DNA from 3 places in the Peribacillus sp. Bi134 genome. Region 3 is predicted to be linked to each of the others. Evidence: riboswitches for the same ligand, from Rfam matches in the RefSeq annotation. Region 3 holds a riboswitch; each other region holds the start of a gene.
The links. Region 3 has a riboswitch for glycine ahead of LQ188_RS09935 (amidohydrolase). Riboswitches for the same ligand answer to the same signal wherever they lie in the genome.
Positions count from the first base shown of each region.

Region 1: linked by a shared signal. The riboswitch ahead of LQ188_RS19075 (amino acid permease) and the one ahead of LQ188_RS09935 (amidohydrolase) in region 3 are both predicted to bind glycine.
Region 2: linked by a shared signal. The riboswitch ahead of gcvT (glycine cleavage system aminomethyltransferase GcvT) and the one ahead of LQ188_RS09935 (amidohydrolase) in region 3 are both predicted to bind glycine.

Region 1 covers NZ_CAKKLN010000008.1:142,442-147,807, reverse strand. Annotated here, with positions in the region: gene LQ188_RS19085 (sodium:solute symporter) at 1-960, opposite strand, end outside; gene LQ188_RS19080 (DUF3311 domain-containing protein) at 957-1,157, opposite strand; gene LQ188_RS19075 (amino acid permease) at 1,429-2,772, opposite strand; glycine riboswitch at 2,979-3,057, opposite strand; gene LQ188_RS19070 (amino acid permease) at 3,560-4,948, shown strand.
Region 2 covers NZ_CAKKLN010000005.1:358,708-364,073, reverse strand. Annotated here, with positions in the region: gene LQ188_RS13025 (SNF2-related protein) at 1-1,596, opposite strand, end outside; glycine riboswitch at 1,973-2,060, shown strand; gene gcvT (glycine cleavage system aminomethyltransferase GcvT) at 2,286-3,392, shown strand; gene gcvPA (aminomethyl-transferring glycine dehydrogenase subunit GcvPA) at 3,410-4,756, shown strand; gene gcvPB (aminomethyl-transferring glycine dehydrogenase subunit GcvPB) at 4,749-5,366, shown strand, end outside.
Region 3 covers NZ_CAKKLN010000004.1:260,412-265,777, reverse strand. Annotated here, with positions in the region: gene LQ188_RS09940 (DNA translocase FtsK) at 1-902, opposite strand, end outside; gene LQ188_RS09935 (amidohydrolase) at 1,426-2,613, opposite strand; glycine riboswitch at 2,839-2,941, opposite strand; gene LQ188_RS09930 (DUF1444 domain-containing protein) at 3,082-3,888, opposite strand; gene LQ188_RS09925 (thioredoxin family protein) at 3,939-4,250, opposite strand; gene LQ188_RS09920 (hypothetical protein) at 4,360-4,866, opposite strand; gene LQ188_RS09915 (YtoQ family protein) at 4,990-5,366, shown strand, end outside.

The DNA of each region.
Region 1 (5,366 bases), on a different contig from region 3:
GCCTATAAACCATGGATCAAAGGTCTCGATCGAAAGGCGCAGCAATGACAGGTCTGCATCTGCCCCAACGAGTCCGGGCACTTTCAATATTGCTGTAAACCCAACAAAAAAGACGAATAACAGCATGAGTGTATATAAAGGGCTGATGATTGCATTTTTTCGAAATACCTTGCCGCTGCGTGCTGAATAAACAGCGCTGAAAACTTGTGGCCACATATAGAAGCCGAATACGAGCAATATTACCGTGGAGATGAACCATGATACGCTAAGTCCCTGATCTGGGAACTTAAGAAAACCAGGCTTGGCCGCATCAATCGCTTCAAACATCGGCTGAAATCCGCCGAAGTAATGAATCGGCAGATAAATCCCCAAAAATCCTATTATGGCGACCATCATTATATCTTTAATGACCGCTGTCCAAACTGAACCGTGTATACCGGAGATCATCACATAAATGGTAAGGCTGATCGCCCCCATCCAAACTGCCTCAGACATGGAGATGGCACCATAAGATGCTTCTGAGACAATGATCCCCAATCCTTTCAGCTGCACGACGATCACTGGAATCATCGACACCACACCGACAAGCGCAGCCAAAATTCCTAAACCGGGACTCTTATATTTGCTTACAAAGAAATCGGATTGAGACATCAGTTTATTTTCCTTGGCATATCTCCATATTTCCGGTAGGAGCCAATAGGATAATACGTAAGACAAAGTAATGTAAATTAGAACATATAGTGCGGGTGCGCCCTTGCCATAAGCCCAGCCGCTGCCGCCAAGGAAGGAGAAGGTCGTATAGATTTCCCCGGCCATCAACAGAAAGACGAATATCGCACCAAAACCGCGTCCGCCAACCGTCCATTGTTCCAAGTCCATATCTTTTCCTTTTGAAGAGCGTATGCCTAAAAATATCGATAGAAGTAAAAATGCTAAAATGATTAAGAGAGCAATATTCATTCCTGGTCACCTTCCCGATTCCTGGGATCCAGCTTATACATGATGCCCAGTATGGCAGAGGTAAGGACCACCCACATAGCCATCCAGAACATATTGAAAGGCATCCCTAATACATATGGTTCTATTTTATTAACAAAAGGCAGAAATCCTAGTATGCCTATAAAAGGAACTAGAGTAAGAATATATATAATCTTCATAAACAAACCCCTCCGTTTTAATAAAGTGAAACGCCCACCAATGGGGTTTATTCTTCAATGCCACTGATGGATGGGTGAACCAAACCGGGATGAAAAATTCATACATGACGGAAAAGGTCCGATAATATATATTAGCTTACACTATTTTGATATAAAATTTAATGCAGTTGCCTGATATATTTGAGCAACTGTGCGCAGACAGCCGAACAATGATATGTTCATAAAACAGATAAAGCCTTGAATTCATAGTGAGTTCAAGGCTTTATTTCCTTTAGCTATATTTTTTCCGAGAATTATATAGTATTACCAAAAGTATGAACCAGATTGGGGTCAAGAGCAGTGATAGTCGTGTAGCTTCAGCGAATAGCATAACAATAAGGATGAACAGGAATAATCCTAATATGGCGTAATTGACAAAGGGTGTAAAAGGAGCCTTGAAAGTCGATTTCGCTCTTAGGTCAGGCCTTGTTTTCGAATATTTGATATGGGAAATCAAGATAATGCTCCATACCCATATGAAACAGATGGCACTGATGGTCGTCACGACGGTAAATGCCTGTTCAGGTATCAGTTTGCTTAATAATGCCCCTATTGATACAACGATTGTGGATGTTAATAAGGCATTGCTCGGAACAGCCTGTTTATTTAATTTTTCCAGTTTAGCAGGGGCTTCGCCATTCCTGCTTAACGTATAAAGTATTCGGCTCGTTGAAAATAAACCGCTGTTGCATGCAGAAGCAGCGGATGTCAAAACGACGAAGTTGATGATCCCTGCAGCGACAGGAATGCCGATTAACGCAAAGACCTCTACAAATGGGCTGCTCGTGGCATCCAGTTGTGTCCATGGGTTGACGCAGAGAATGACGAATAGTGCACCAACATAGAAAAGTAAAATCCGGACAGGGATTTTATTGATGGCAGATGGAATGTTCTTTCTCGGGTTTGCCGTTTCTGCTGCGGAAACCCCGACCAATTCGACACCGACAAATGAGAAGACGACCAGCTGTAAAGATAATAGGAATCCAGAAATGCCATTAGGGAACATGCCCCCATGATTCCATAGGTTCGTTAGGGAAACCGTTCCGCTATTGGTATTGAAGCCGATGATCAAAAGGATGATCCCCACGACGATCAAGGCGATGATCGTGATTACTTTAATGATGGCAAACCAGAATTCCAATTCACCAAATAACTTAACGGTCAAAAGGTTCAATCCTAACAGAATGACTAGGCATATTAGAGCCGGAATCCATTGAGGGATATCGAACCAATATTGCATATAGACGCCGACAGCTATGATATCGGCCATTGCGGTCATGATCCAACAGAACCAATATGTCCACCCTGTCACGAAGCCGGCCCATGGACCGACATATTCGGTTGCAAATTCAGTGAATGATGTATACCCTGCATTGGATAAGAGCAATTCCCCTAGTGCCCTCATCACAAAAAACAAGGCAATCCCTATTATCAGATAGGAAAATAAAATGGAAGGTCCTGCTAATTGTATGGCTTTTCCGGAACCTAAAAATAATCCGGTGCCAATGGTTCCTCCTATTGCGATCAGTTGTACATGTCTATTTTTTAAATCTCTTTTTAATTCTTGTTTTGCCAATTCTTACGCCCCCGTCTTTTTATAGTCTTGGTAGTGAATGAATTTACCTGAATGGTCTTGGAGAGAGGGACTGATTTTTTCGTCCAGCTTGCCTTTCCCATTGGTTTTAAAGCTGTTGTTTTTAGTCCAACCACAAAATGGACAATAAAAAAAGAGATTGGATAATACCAATCTCTTAAAGGGTTCAGAATAACAATTTTATCATTCGTTACTCTTCTGTCCTTTTGCCTGAGATTGTGAATCCTTCGGCGCTGCACCTTGTACAGTCTCTCCAGAAGCTGCTCCTGCTATAGTGTCATCCATAGCATTCATCGCTTGCTTGTATGCGGTTGTGAATAAATGTTGTCAGTGATAATCTACCACTGCTGAATCATTCATTATGCTTATAAAATAATATTGGAATTCTATCATCTATTTTTCGGAAGGTCAACAAGTTTTTTTTGAAGTGAAAACGGCAATAGCTGTAGGTTTATAGTGGTCTTAATTTTTATTAAGGTACTTGAAAAATTTGTTTTTTAGATGATCACTATTATGAAATATTGAACATCATTTTTTTGAAATGATATTTTTAGATAAGGGGAATTGCCAAGATATATTTGGTAACTGTTTATTTCAAAAATACAATTGTATTTTTACAGAATATTTACTATTATAAGATAAGAAAACATAATTGAAGTGTTATTGATATTTTTTTCGATAAAGCATTTCTAACCGCAATAATTAATAGAGAGTCGTTCGTGTTAAGGATGGAAAAGCATTACCGATATTGCATCTGGGGGAGTTAAACATGTCGAACAAGGAATTAAAGAGAGGGCTGGAAGCACGTCACATTCAAATGATAGCTTTGGGCGGAACCATCGGTGTCGGGTTATTCATGGGATCGGCGAGCACGATCAAATGGACCGGGCCCTCTGTAATGCTTGCTTATGCCATCGCAGGTATTTTTATATTTTTCATCATGCGTTCCATGGGTGAGATGCTCTATTTAGAACCGACTACAGGTTCTTTTGCAACCTTTGCGAGCAGCTATATACATCCTTTGGCAGGTTATATGACTGCTTGGAGCAATTGGTTTCAATGGGTAATCGTCGGAATGTCCGAAATCATCGCGGTTGGGTTGTACATGCAATATTGGTTCCCGGATTTACCGGCTTGGATACCAGGTGTGGTCGCCATGATCATCTTGGGGGCGGCCAACCTCATTTCAGTTAAATCCTTCGGGGAATTTGAATTCTGGTTTGCGCTTATAAAAATCATAACGATCATATTGATGATCGTTGCCGGCCTAGGCCTTATCTTCTTTGGAATAGGGAATGGCGGGGATGCGATTGGATTATCGAATCTATGGGAAAATGGCGGCTTCTTTACGGGAGGCTGGACAGGATTCTTCTTTGCGCTTTCCCTTGTCGTGGCATCCTATCAAGGCGTTGAGCTTATCGGCATCACAGCCGGAGAAGCGAAAGATCCAAGGAAGACCGTAACAAAAGCAATCCAATCAATCATATGGCGTATATTAATTTTCTATATTGGTGCCATATTTGTCATCGTGACAGTCTTCCCTTGGGATCAACTGGATGACTTAGGAAGCCCATTCGTTTCAACCTTTGCTAAAATAGGTATCACAGCAGCAGCAGGAATCATCAACTTTGTCGTAATCACAGCGGCAATGTCTGGATGCAACAGTGGGATTTTCAGTGCAGGGCGTATGCTTTACACACTTGCATTGAATGGCCAAGCTCCAAAAGTCTTTGCTAAAGTATCTAAAAATGGAGTGCCGGCATATTGTACGATCGCTGTACTATTAGGATTGGGCATCGGGGTTATCCTGAATTACCTTGCACCGCCGCAATTATTCCTTTATGTGTACAGTGCGAGTGTATTACCCGGGATGATTCCATGGTTTGTCTTACTTATCAGTGAGCTTAAATTCAGAAAGGTAAATGCCGCTGAAATGGAGAAACATCCGTTCAAGATGCCGTTGGCCCCTTACAGTAACTATGCGACAATTGCCTTCTTACTGATGGTGCTGGTCGGTATGTGGATCAATCCTAGTACCCGGATTTCCTTGGTTGTCGGGATCATTTTCCTAGCCTTGGTCGTAGCAAGTTATTACATGCTGAAAATGGATAAACGAACACCATTGGATGTTAAATCCGATGATGAAATTTCGGGATAAGAAACTCTATCGGAAAGCCCTTCTCTTAATTCGAGAAGGGCTTTTTTGTCTTTGGTGATTGTTGGAATTCAGGAGTGAAGTGGTGGAATTCACGAGTAAAATGGCGAAACTTACGAGTAAAGTGGTGGAACTCACGAGTAAACCAGCGAAATTCACGAGTAAAACGGCGAAACTCGAGTAAAGTGGTGGAATTCACGAGTAAAACGGCGAAACTCGAGTAAACCAGCGAAATTCACGAGTAAAACGGCAAAACTTACGAGTAAAGTGGTGGAATTCACGAGTAAAATGGCGAAACTCACGAGTAAATCAGCGAATCTCACGAGTAAAGCTAATTAGTCCCCGTAACAAGGGATGCCAGCAGGGGGACGTTTATGGAATGTGTCTTCCTGACAGACTTTTTCATAGGATGTAGCATCAT
Region 2 (5,366 bases), on a different contig from region 3:
TTCGCCCTCTGTTTTGGATTCGCCGACTACATCAATCAAATATTCTTCAATGTTGTTAATATCCAGTTTGGTTAGAATATCATCCAATTCGCCGATTACTTTCTCGAATAAATTTATTTTTTCATATAGTAACTTTAGAATATGTTCTTCCACTGTATTTTTCGTGGCAAAGTTATAAATCATCACATCTTCTTCCTGACCAAGGCGGTGTATCCGTCCGATTCTCTGTTCGAGCCTCATCGGGTTCCATGGCAGGTCAAAATTAATCAAGTGATGGCAAAACTGAAGGTTTATCCCTTCCCCGCCAGCTTCTGTTGCAATCAATACCTGTATATTTTTTTGGAATAATTCTCGCATCCAGTCTTTCTTTCCGCGCTTAAAACCGCCTCGGAAAGGAACTGAAGAAATTCCATTCTGCTGTAGGTACCATTGTAGATATAGCTGAGTCGCCCGGTATTCGGTAAAGATAATGACTTTATCATCAATTTTCTTGATCAGTTCCAAAGCTTTTTCAGCCTTTGAGTTCTGAACCGTTTCATTCACTTTAGAAAATAAATCATCAAGCTTTGCCAAAAAGTCAGGGGAAGGCTGATCATATTTATTTTTCATATTCTTTAATGTATAAAAGACCGCCTCTCTGCTGCTGCATGCTTCCCTTTGGAGAGTGAGAGCCGAAAAGGCGCTTCCTTTAGAACCATCCGAAATAGGTTTGAATTTGGAAACAGCATCGTACAATGCTTGTTCCGTTGGAGAAAATTCAATGGTGATGGTCTCCACATGCCGTTTTGTCCATTCAATGCCAGTATCGGCCCGCCGGTTTCGAATCATGACAGTGTTGACAAGTTCCTTTAGGTGTTCATCTTCAATAATGTTCCGGCCTTTCCCTTTATACTTTTCTGAAAAAAGTGAGGCATTTCCCAAGTGGCCTGGTTTCAATAACGAAACGAGGTGGAAAATTTCCTCGACTTTATTTTGAATCGGAGTGGCTGTCAGGAGTAAACAAAATTTCTTTTTCAGATTTTGGACGAATTCATAGTTCTTCGTCTTATTATTTTTAAGTTTATGAGCTTCATCAATAATGATGAAGTCGTATTCCTGCTTGAAAATGATATCTCGATGTGGAGCTCGTTTCGCTGTATCAATGGATGAAATGACCACATCACAGGAGTCCCAAACATAGCTTTTTCTCTGAACGACTGCCGGTATATGAAACTTGGTATTCAATTCAAAAGCCCATTGTGTGACAAGGGAAGCCGGAACAAGGATCAAAACTTTTTTTACAAGGCCCCTAATCATATACTCTTTTAGGATCAATCCAGCTTCAATTGTTTTTCCGAGCCCTACCTCATCAGCTAAAATGGCCTTTCCATTCATCTTTTCCACCACTTGCTTGGCTGCTTCCAATTGATGGGGAAGCGGGGTTAACTGCGGAAGGTGCTTGGGCGCCTGTAAACCTTCAAAATCAGGGATGATAAGATTTTCCTCCATTTGAACCGCGAGCTTATAAAGCTCCCAGTTTCCCCATGGACCGTCATTTTCCATCTTTTGCAGAAACTCGTCATTCCATTCAGAATTAAAGGATATATTGATTTTCATAGAAATAACTCCCTCTTAAATCATATTTTCCTTAATAAAAGGTCAAAACCCGAACATTTCATATGTGAAGTAAGAAAAATATTTCTCTTCAAAAGATATTGCAGAGATAAGTTTCTTAGGGTAGGATATAAGTATATTTAGAAAATTCCAATTTCCCAACGCTACAAAGAATCTTTGTACATCGATTTTGCAGTTCGCGTTTTCTTAGTATGGGCTATAGACTTCTAATTTATCCAAGATTACTGAAGGAGACCAATCAAACGGTTTCTGAGGTTTCAGGAGAATTGGCAGAGAATGCATTCCACGATGCTCAGGGGTTTTACCGATGTTTGGTGGCTTATTCGCTTCCTTTCATTGGTAGACCATTTATATGCGGGTGAAGATAAGGGGAGAGACTACGGATGTAGCGCCGAAGGAGCAAACTTAGCAGTGAATCTCTCAGGCAAAAGAACTCTTATTGGACGCAACTCTGGAGAGCGCCGCCCGTTTTGGGACGGCCACCAAAGGGGAAAACCTATTACATAGGTAAACTTTCAGGTTTCAGGACAGAGAAAAAGCTCAAACGGGCTTTCTCTGTCCTTTTTTGTGCTTTTTTCACATCATGAATCAGGATATATCTGATGCGTAATGACAAGAAGCTTTTGATAATGAAGCCAATTAATTTAAAAAAATCTGAAGGGGGTCATTTTTTGACCGATTTAAAAAGAACACCACTATTTGAGGTTTATCGTGAATACGGAGGTAAAACGATTGATTTTGGCGGCTGGGAACTTCCTGTCCAATTTTCGGGTATAAAGGACGAACATGAAGCCGTACGTACAAAAGCGGGGTTATTCGATGTTTCCCATATGGGTGAAGTCGATGTTAAGGGTCCTGGGAGCCTTTCCTTTTTACAAAAGATGCTGACTAATGATATATCAAAGCTGAAACAGGGCGGTGCCCAATATTCCGCCATGTGTTATGAAAACGGAGGCACGGTTGATGATCTAATCGTGTATAAAAGGTCTGAGGATGACTATCTGCTCGTGGTCAATGCAGCGAACACAGAAAAAGATTTCAATTGGCTGCAAGCTCATTTATCGGAAGATGTCCAAATCAAGAATGTATCTAGTGACTATACACAGCTGGCACTTCAAGGGCCAGCTGCAGAGAAGATTTTACAAAAACTATCGGGAAATACTGCTTTAAGTGAAATTGGATTTTTCAAGTTCAAGGAAAATGTCATGATTAACGGTATCTCCACGATGGTATCCCGTACTGGATACACTGGTGAGGATGGCTTTGAGATATATAGTGACAGTGAAAATGGTCCAGCCCTTTGGAAGGCGATTATGGATGCCGGAAACGAAGAGGGAGTTCAGCCGATTGGTTTAGGTGCTCGTGATACCCTGCGTTTTGAAGCGAAACTGCCGTTGTATGGGCAGGAGCTTTCAGCAGACATCACCCCGATAGAAGCCGGGATTGGTTTTGCAGTAAAAGTCGATAAGGAAGTTGATTTTTTCGGGAAAGCCGTTCTTGCTGAGCAAAAGGAGAAAGGAGCTCCTCGCAAGCTTGTGGGAATTGAAATGATAGACCGTGGCATTCCACGTCATGGGTATAAGGTCTACAGCGGTGATAAAGTCATTGGCGAGGTCACGACCGGTACCCAATCACCAACGTTGAAGAAAAACGTGGGTTTGGTACTTATCGATAAGGAATTTTCAGTGCTGGATGCGGAAGTCGAAGTGGAGATCCGTTCCAAACGTTTGAAAGCCGTTATAATACAAACACCTTTTTATAAAAAACCACGTAAATAGAGGGGAATGGTCATTAGATGAAACATCGTTATTTACCCATGACAGAGCAAGATAAACAAGAAATGCTGAAAGCGATAGGGGTATCCACTGCTGAAGAACTTTTCAATGATATCCCTGAGAGCGTTCGTTTTCAAGGAGAATACGATATCAAGCCTGCTAAATCGGAACCAGCATTAATGAAAGAATTATCAAGGCTTGCTGCCAAGAATGCGGATCTTAAAAACTATGCCTCCTTCCTTGGTGCGGGTGTCTATGACCATTATGCACCGGTCATCGTCGATCATGTTCTATCCCGTTCTGAATTTTACACGGCTTATACACCCTATCAGCCTGAAATTTCACAGGGAGAGCTTCAAGCAATCTTTGAATATCAAACGATGATATGTGAATTGACGGGCATGGATGTGGCTAACTCCTCCATGTATGACGGCGGGACAGCGCTGGCTGAAGCAGCCATGCTTGCTTCAGGACAGACACGCCGCAAGAAGATTCTCATTTCAGGAACCGTTCATCCTGAATCAAGAGAAGTCGTGAAGACATATGCGAAAGGGCAACGCGTGGAAGTGATCGAAATTCCTTATAAAGACGGTGTGACGGACTTAGCTGCTTTAAAGGAATTGGCGAATGAGGACATTGCAGGAGTGATCGTGCAATATCCGAACTTTTTTGGCCGGATCGAGCCATTGAAGGAAATGGAAGAAATCATTCATGGCGTCAAATCCATGTTTATCGTTTCCAGTAATCCGCTTGCATTGGGAGCTTTGACATCCCCTGGTGCACTCGGTGCAGATATCGTAACGGGGGATGCTCAGCCATTCGGCATTCCAGCGGCATTCGGTGGACCTCATTGTGGATATTTTGCGGTTACTAATAAACTTGTTCGGAAAGTTCCGGGCCGACTCGTCGGTCAAACCGTGGATGAAAATGGTAAAAGGGGATTTGTACTAACGCTACAAGCTCGTGAACAGCACATTCGCCGTGACAAAGCCACATCCAACATTTGTTCCAATCAAGCTTTGAATGCGTTGGCAGCTTCTGTTGCAATGACCGCCCTTGGGAAAAAGGGTGTCAAGGAAATGGCCGTGCAAAATATTCAAAAAGCACATTATGCGAAAAAAGCAATTATGGCAGTAGGGGTGGAAGTGATATTCGACGGTCCTTCGTTCAATGAATTTATCATTAAACTGCCTGCTTCGTTTTCAGAAATCAATAAAAGCCTTTTTGAAAAAGGGATGATCGGCGGCTTTGATTTAGGGACGGTTTATCCTGAGCTGAAAGACCATATGCTGGTTGCGGTAACTGAACTTAGAACAAAAGAAGAAATTGATGCACTTGCGCAGGAATTGGGGGATCAACATGAATAATCAAGATCAATCACTCATTTTTGAAATCAGTACTTCCGGTCGAATCGGGTACAGTCTGCCAGAAATGGATGTTGCAACTATTCCGCTCGAAGAAATTCTTCCTGCCGACTACATCCGTGAAGAAGAGGCAGAACTGCCTGAGGTGTCCGAACTGGATATCATGCGTCACTATACAGCACTCTCCAAACGGAATCATGGGGTGGATTCGGGTTTTTATCCGCTGGGTTCATGCACGATGAAATATAATCCGAAAATAAATGAAAACGTGGCACGTTTCAACGGCTTTGCCCATATCCATCCATATCAAGATCCGGCTACCGTTCAGGGAGCATTGGGACTCTTATTTGATTTGCAGGAACACTTAACTGAAATCACCGGGATGGACCAAGTGACATTACAGCCTGCAGCAGGTGCACATGGTGAGTGGACAGGGTTGATGATGATTCGCGCTTTTCACGAAGCGAATGGCGATACAGAACGGACGAAAGTGATTGTACCTGATTCTGCACACGGTACGAATCCTGCCTCTGCCACTGTTGCCGGACTTGAAACGATTACAGTGAAATCCGATGAAAATGGATTAGTCGACCTTGAAGATTTAAAGCGTGTT
Region 3 (5,366 bases):
TTTTTCCGATCTTGCTTAAGCATCATCACATTAAATGGGATATGTTTTTTCGGACGTTTGTGCTGCACTTCAGGTATTGCCTCAGATGGGTCTTCAGGCATTGTCCCTTGACTAACGGATGGTTGATTTGATTGTACAGCAATCTCCCCAGGAACCGATATCGCTTCAGGCGGTGTGTCGTCCGTCTGTTCCATGATGGATACAGCGACTTCGCGTCCAAATTCTACTTCGTCCTGTTCAATAGCCTCTTTTTCCACCGCAGGCTCAATTATGTTGGGCTCGATTACTGCTTGTTCTGGCAGTGTCTCAATGGAATTCCTGCGAAAGAAAGCGGGTATCTCTGAATCTTCCAGTTTTTCTTCCGCTTGTTCCGGTATAAGAACGGATGGTTCTGTCGTCAATTCCTCATGTGACACTTCTTTTGGAATTTCAGGAATCGATGCTGGAATCCCGATATCGGGTTCTTCCTTTTTTAGGACGGGCATTTTGCTTTCTAATTCATATTCGACAATTTCTTCAGAAACGACTGTTTTTTTTTCCGGACGACGGAACCCATAAATGGGTGAAGGGATTTCCGTCGGACGGAATGGAGTATTTGAAGGGACTATTTTTGAGACTTCCTCCCGTTCGAAGTTTCTCCGTTTTGGTTCAGGATCCCTCACAGGCCTTCTTGTTTCTTTGGCCGCGCTCCCCTTTTTGGGTTCATGATCTTCCCTGTTTCTTTCCCTAGGCTTTCTTTTGCTCTGTTCACGATCTGGAATGAGCGGAAACTTGAACTGCCCTTTTGGATATTGAAACAGGATTTTCGTATCAGGGTCTGGCGTCTGCGACATTTTTTCCACTTTTTGATTGTAAACCTTTATTTCTTCTTCCTTTGACTTCGCAAGCTTTGAAAAATCCATTTTCCTTAATGTCTCTTCATCAAGCGGTTCATCTATAATAATCTCTTCAATTTCAATAATTTCCTCTGCTTGGAACCATTTTTTCATCTTATTTAGCCATTTCAAAACTATCACTCTTTCTACATCTGTAGTTATGTAACTAATTCTACCAGTTATTTTAAAAATATCGAGAAAATTTAAGCTAAATTGGGATTAGTATCTATTTTTTTATCGCACTCTTACTAACTTAACGTATTTCGCAGAACTCCTACCCTATTAAACCCCTTCTGGTATGAGTTTAAACCTGCACTTCGTGAAATAACATTAGCCCTTAGTCTACTATTTAAATAAAACACCGCTGTTAAATCGCGTTTACAAAGAGATTAAGTTTTCATGCGGCGCAAGAAGCAGACTGGTCAATTCATTGAAGCATCCTTCACGAAACCTCCGGTGGCATCCTGAAACCCATAAAACACCGTTCGTTAATACCGAACGGTGTTTTGTGGGTTTCTGCACTTTTTTGCAAACAAATATACCAATGGAACTATTCCCATTCATAAAAATCGCATACAACTTGGGCCACTGATTTGGATGCGATCAAAAGGGCATCTTCATCAATGTCGAATTTGGGATGGTGATTGAAATATGCCTTCTCCACCCCTTTTGGTTTACAGCCAATGTAAAAGAAGCAGCCAGGAATCTTTTCTGCATAATACGAAAAATCCTCTGAACCAGAGAAAACCGGAAATTCCATAACCTTTTTAATATCTTGGTCTTTCATGCTTTCCAGGCTATTTTTCACGAATCCAGTCAATTCAGGGTCATTATATAACGGAGGATAATCAGGCACATATGTTAGTTCGCACTGAACATCAAATTCCGTTTCTATCCCTTTAACGATGCGGTGGATTTCCCTATCGATCAGCTGTTGGGTCTCTGCTGTCATATAACGGACATCCCCTTCAATTTCTATACGATCTTTAATGACATTAAAGCTTCCTTTTCCATCGAAGGAGCCGACTGTGACCACGCCCATATCAAAAGGGTTCAAGCGGCGGCTGATCACGGTTTGTACGGCTGTCACGAAATGGGCGCCTGCCACAATGGCATCATTGGCCATATGCGGGGACGAACCATGGCCGCCTACACCCTTAATCGCCAGCTTGAAATAGGTCCGTCCAGCCATCGAATAGCCGCCGTGATACCCGACAACCCCTGCAGGATGGGACGGAAATAAGTGGATTCCAAAAACGGCATCAAGTTCATCCAAAAACCCTGATTCCATAATGCTCTTTGCTCCACCTGGGGGTGTTTCTTCTGCATGTTGATGGATTATTTTAATCGTACCGGATAGGGAATCTTTAAGCTCATTGATGCAGTCTGCCAGAACCAATAAATAAGCGGTATGCCCATCATGTCCGCAGGCATGCATGACACCTTCATTTTTTGAACGGAACGGGACATCCGCTTCTTCTGTAATCGGCAACGCATCGAAATCCGCACGGAGACCTATCGTTTTCCCAGGTTTTCCGCCTTCGATCGTTACGATGATCCCTAATCCATTTCCTACATTCGTTTGAATCGACACATCCTTACCCTTATAAAAATCAATGATATATTGTGCCGTTTTTTCTTCTTTGAAGGATAGTTCCGGGTTCTCGTGTAAATGACGGCGGATTTGAACCATTTCCCCTTTACGGGCTTCCAGCATGTTCATTAATTTGCTTTTCACGTTCACGTTTATTCTCCCCCTTATTTCAAGTTGAGCATATTAGTAAGTTCCATGTTCGGTGCATGCCTTCCGATACAAAGTGCCAATTAAAAAAGGGCAGAGAAGGATTGCGTAAACTTACCGCTCCCCTTCTCTGTCCTTTTCACCTGAGAGTTTAGCTCCATTTTTGGTCATGGAGATTTCCCCTTTGGTGGCACACTGCTTCCTGCGCACTCTCCAGAGCTGCGTCCAGCTGCGGTTCCATTTACCTGAGAGATTTGCTCCAAGGGATCTTTTTGGAACTTGCTCCTTCGGTGGCTCAATGCTTGCACTCTCCCACAACATTCATCCGCTTGTTCTTTTTATATTCTCAAAATATTCCAATTATATTATCGCCGATTAAAAAATAAATATCAACTCTGAGTTATAAACTCTATTAAACTTTAAAAGGACCGCTGCCAGATGCTGACACGGTCCTTTTGTGATTCATTATTGTTCAGGCTTTTTGTTTTTACCCATAATGAAGATGGGCTCCAACTCATTTTCTTCGTAAAGGAATGATAGAGCCGTTATCGGAACATGACCGCTGGCAAAGAAGCTCATCGCCATTTGCGCAAGAATATCATAGCCCGTATCATTCTTCACATCGGCAATGATGATGACATCCTGATGGGGAATGGCCACAGCCATGGTTCCCTCGATCTTGTCCTTCATTTCCCGAAGCCATGATTCATTTAAAATCCTGCTGGCATCATATCCATCATTCGTGTTCAAAAAATAAAATGCATTACCTGCAACGATATCCGACTTCATTTCAGTGGTGAGGGAACGGGCATTGAATAGGGCAATTTCACGGATCCTGTCACCCTGCCAATTTTCCCGTTGAATCATCTTTTCATCTATAAGACGGTAGGTTTTCCCTAAATCAAGGGCATAAAAAACCCGGGTTTCAGCCGTATGCTCATCGAATAAAAACGGATTTCCTTCTTCGGATTCCATTGGAAAGGAGGTCGAGCGGATGACTGGGAAAATGAATTTCTCCTTGCCTTCCATACTGTGTTCTTCCCCCATCACATTCAGGGCCTCTTCCACGTAATAGGTAATTTCATCGATGGCCTTTTCCTGCACGTTTTCATAGTTAGCAAGCACAGGAGGCAACTCGATGGTGATCCCCTTCCCGGTCTTCACATTTTCCACCCGTAACGTATCTTGCTTGCTATCGAATTTGAATGAGCGATTCTCATCTTTTAAACGCTCCTTCAAGATATTTTTCAGCTTCGTGCTGTCCATTTTCATGACTGACCCTCCTCTTCATTGAAAAATCCCCAGCGAGAAGGGGAAATTGATTATAGTGATTGAATGAATTCCTCAATTTGTTCTTGCGTTTTGCGATCCTTGCTCACAAATCTGCCTAGCTCCTTGCCATTATCATACGCAATGAAACTTGGTATACCGAATACATCATTAGCCGCACACACATCGATGAATTCATCACGGTCCACATAAATGAATGTAAAGTCAGGAAATTTCGTTTCAATCTCCGGCATTATCGGTTCGATTACACGGCAATCTCCACACCATGTTGCTGAAAAAAGAAAGATATGTTTGCCTTCATTTTTAAATGCATCATATTGCTCTACTGTTTGTAATTTTTCCATTTGTATATTCCTCCTGCTCTAAATGACACCTTATTTTTTATAATCCCATCATACCAGAGTCTCCAGGAATCAACCATTAATACGGATCGGTTGAAAGTCACTGGTCCTCTTATTTCTGGGGCACGGATGAAACGATTTCCATCATTTGTTTTGCATCGGTTTTTAATTGGTCTTTATCCGTTTCGGTTGTCAGCTTCACTCCGCCGATCCCCACTGCAAGCTCATACTTTTCTTTCGGTATCTCTTTAATCGAAATAAAGCCGAATTTATCATCGGTTTGAAAAGAATGCAGTACTTCAAATTGATCCTCTTGTTCCTTTATGGCCAAATATAACACGGAGCTGTCTTCTTTTTCATTCGGATTGACAAATAATATATAAATCTTATCACCTTTTTGTAAAATCAAATTATTATCATGTTCTTCCACAACTTTAAAATCGTTTGGCAGATAGACCTGAATTAGGCCTGCCTCTTGATTGGGCTGTTTTTCATCGTCACGAAAAGCCACTTCAGCAGCCTTCATTGCCTTTTCGGTTTGTCTTTCGATACCTGAGCAGCCCACGATCAAACTGCTTATCAACAGGAAAACAAGAAAATTCTTATTCGATAAAGCCATCGTCATTCCTCCAGCCGTCTCTATTACTACCATATGGATAATATTATCCTTATTTACGGAATTCATCCATTTTCTAAAAAACATGGTACAATGAAAGCAATTTTATTATCGAGGAGGAAAACAATGAAGTTAATCGTGTATCTTGCTGGGGAGATCCATTCAAATTGGAGAAGCGAGTTGAGAGATAAGGCCGCTGCACTGAAGCTTCCTTTAGAATTCGTCGGCCCGATGGAAAATCATGAACGCTCCGATAATATCGGTGAAGATATCCTCGGGGAACAGCCGAATCCTATCCTGAAGGATGCGGCCGCTTCCCAAATCAATAATTTACGGACAGGTCTTTTGATGAAAAAAGCCGATCTTGTCGTCGCCCTGTTTGGTGAGAAATATAAACAGTGGAATACTGCCATGGACGCAAGCACCGCCGTTTCCCTGGGTAAACCGCTTATTTTGATTCGCCCGGAATCCCATCACCATGCCTTAAAGGAATTATCGGAAAA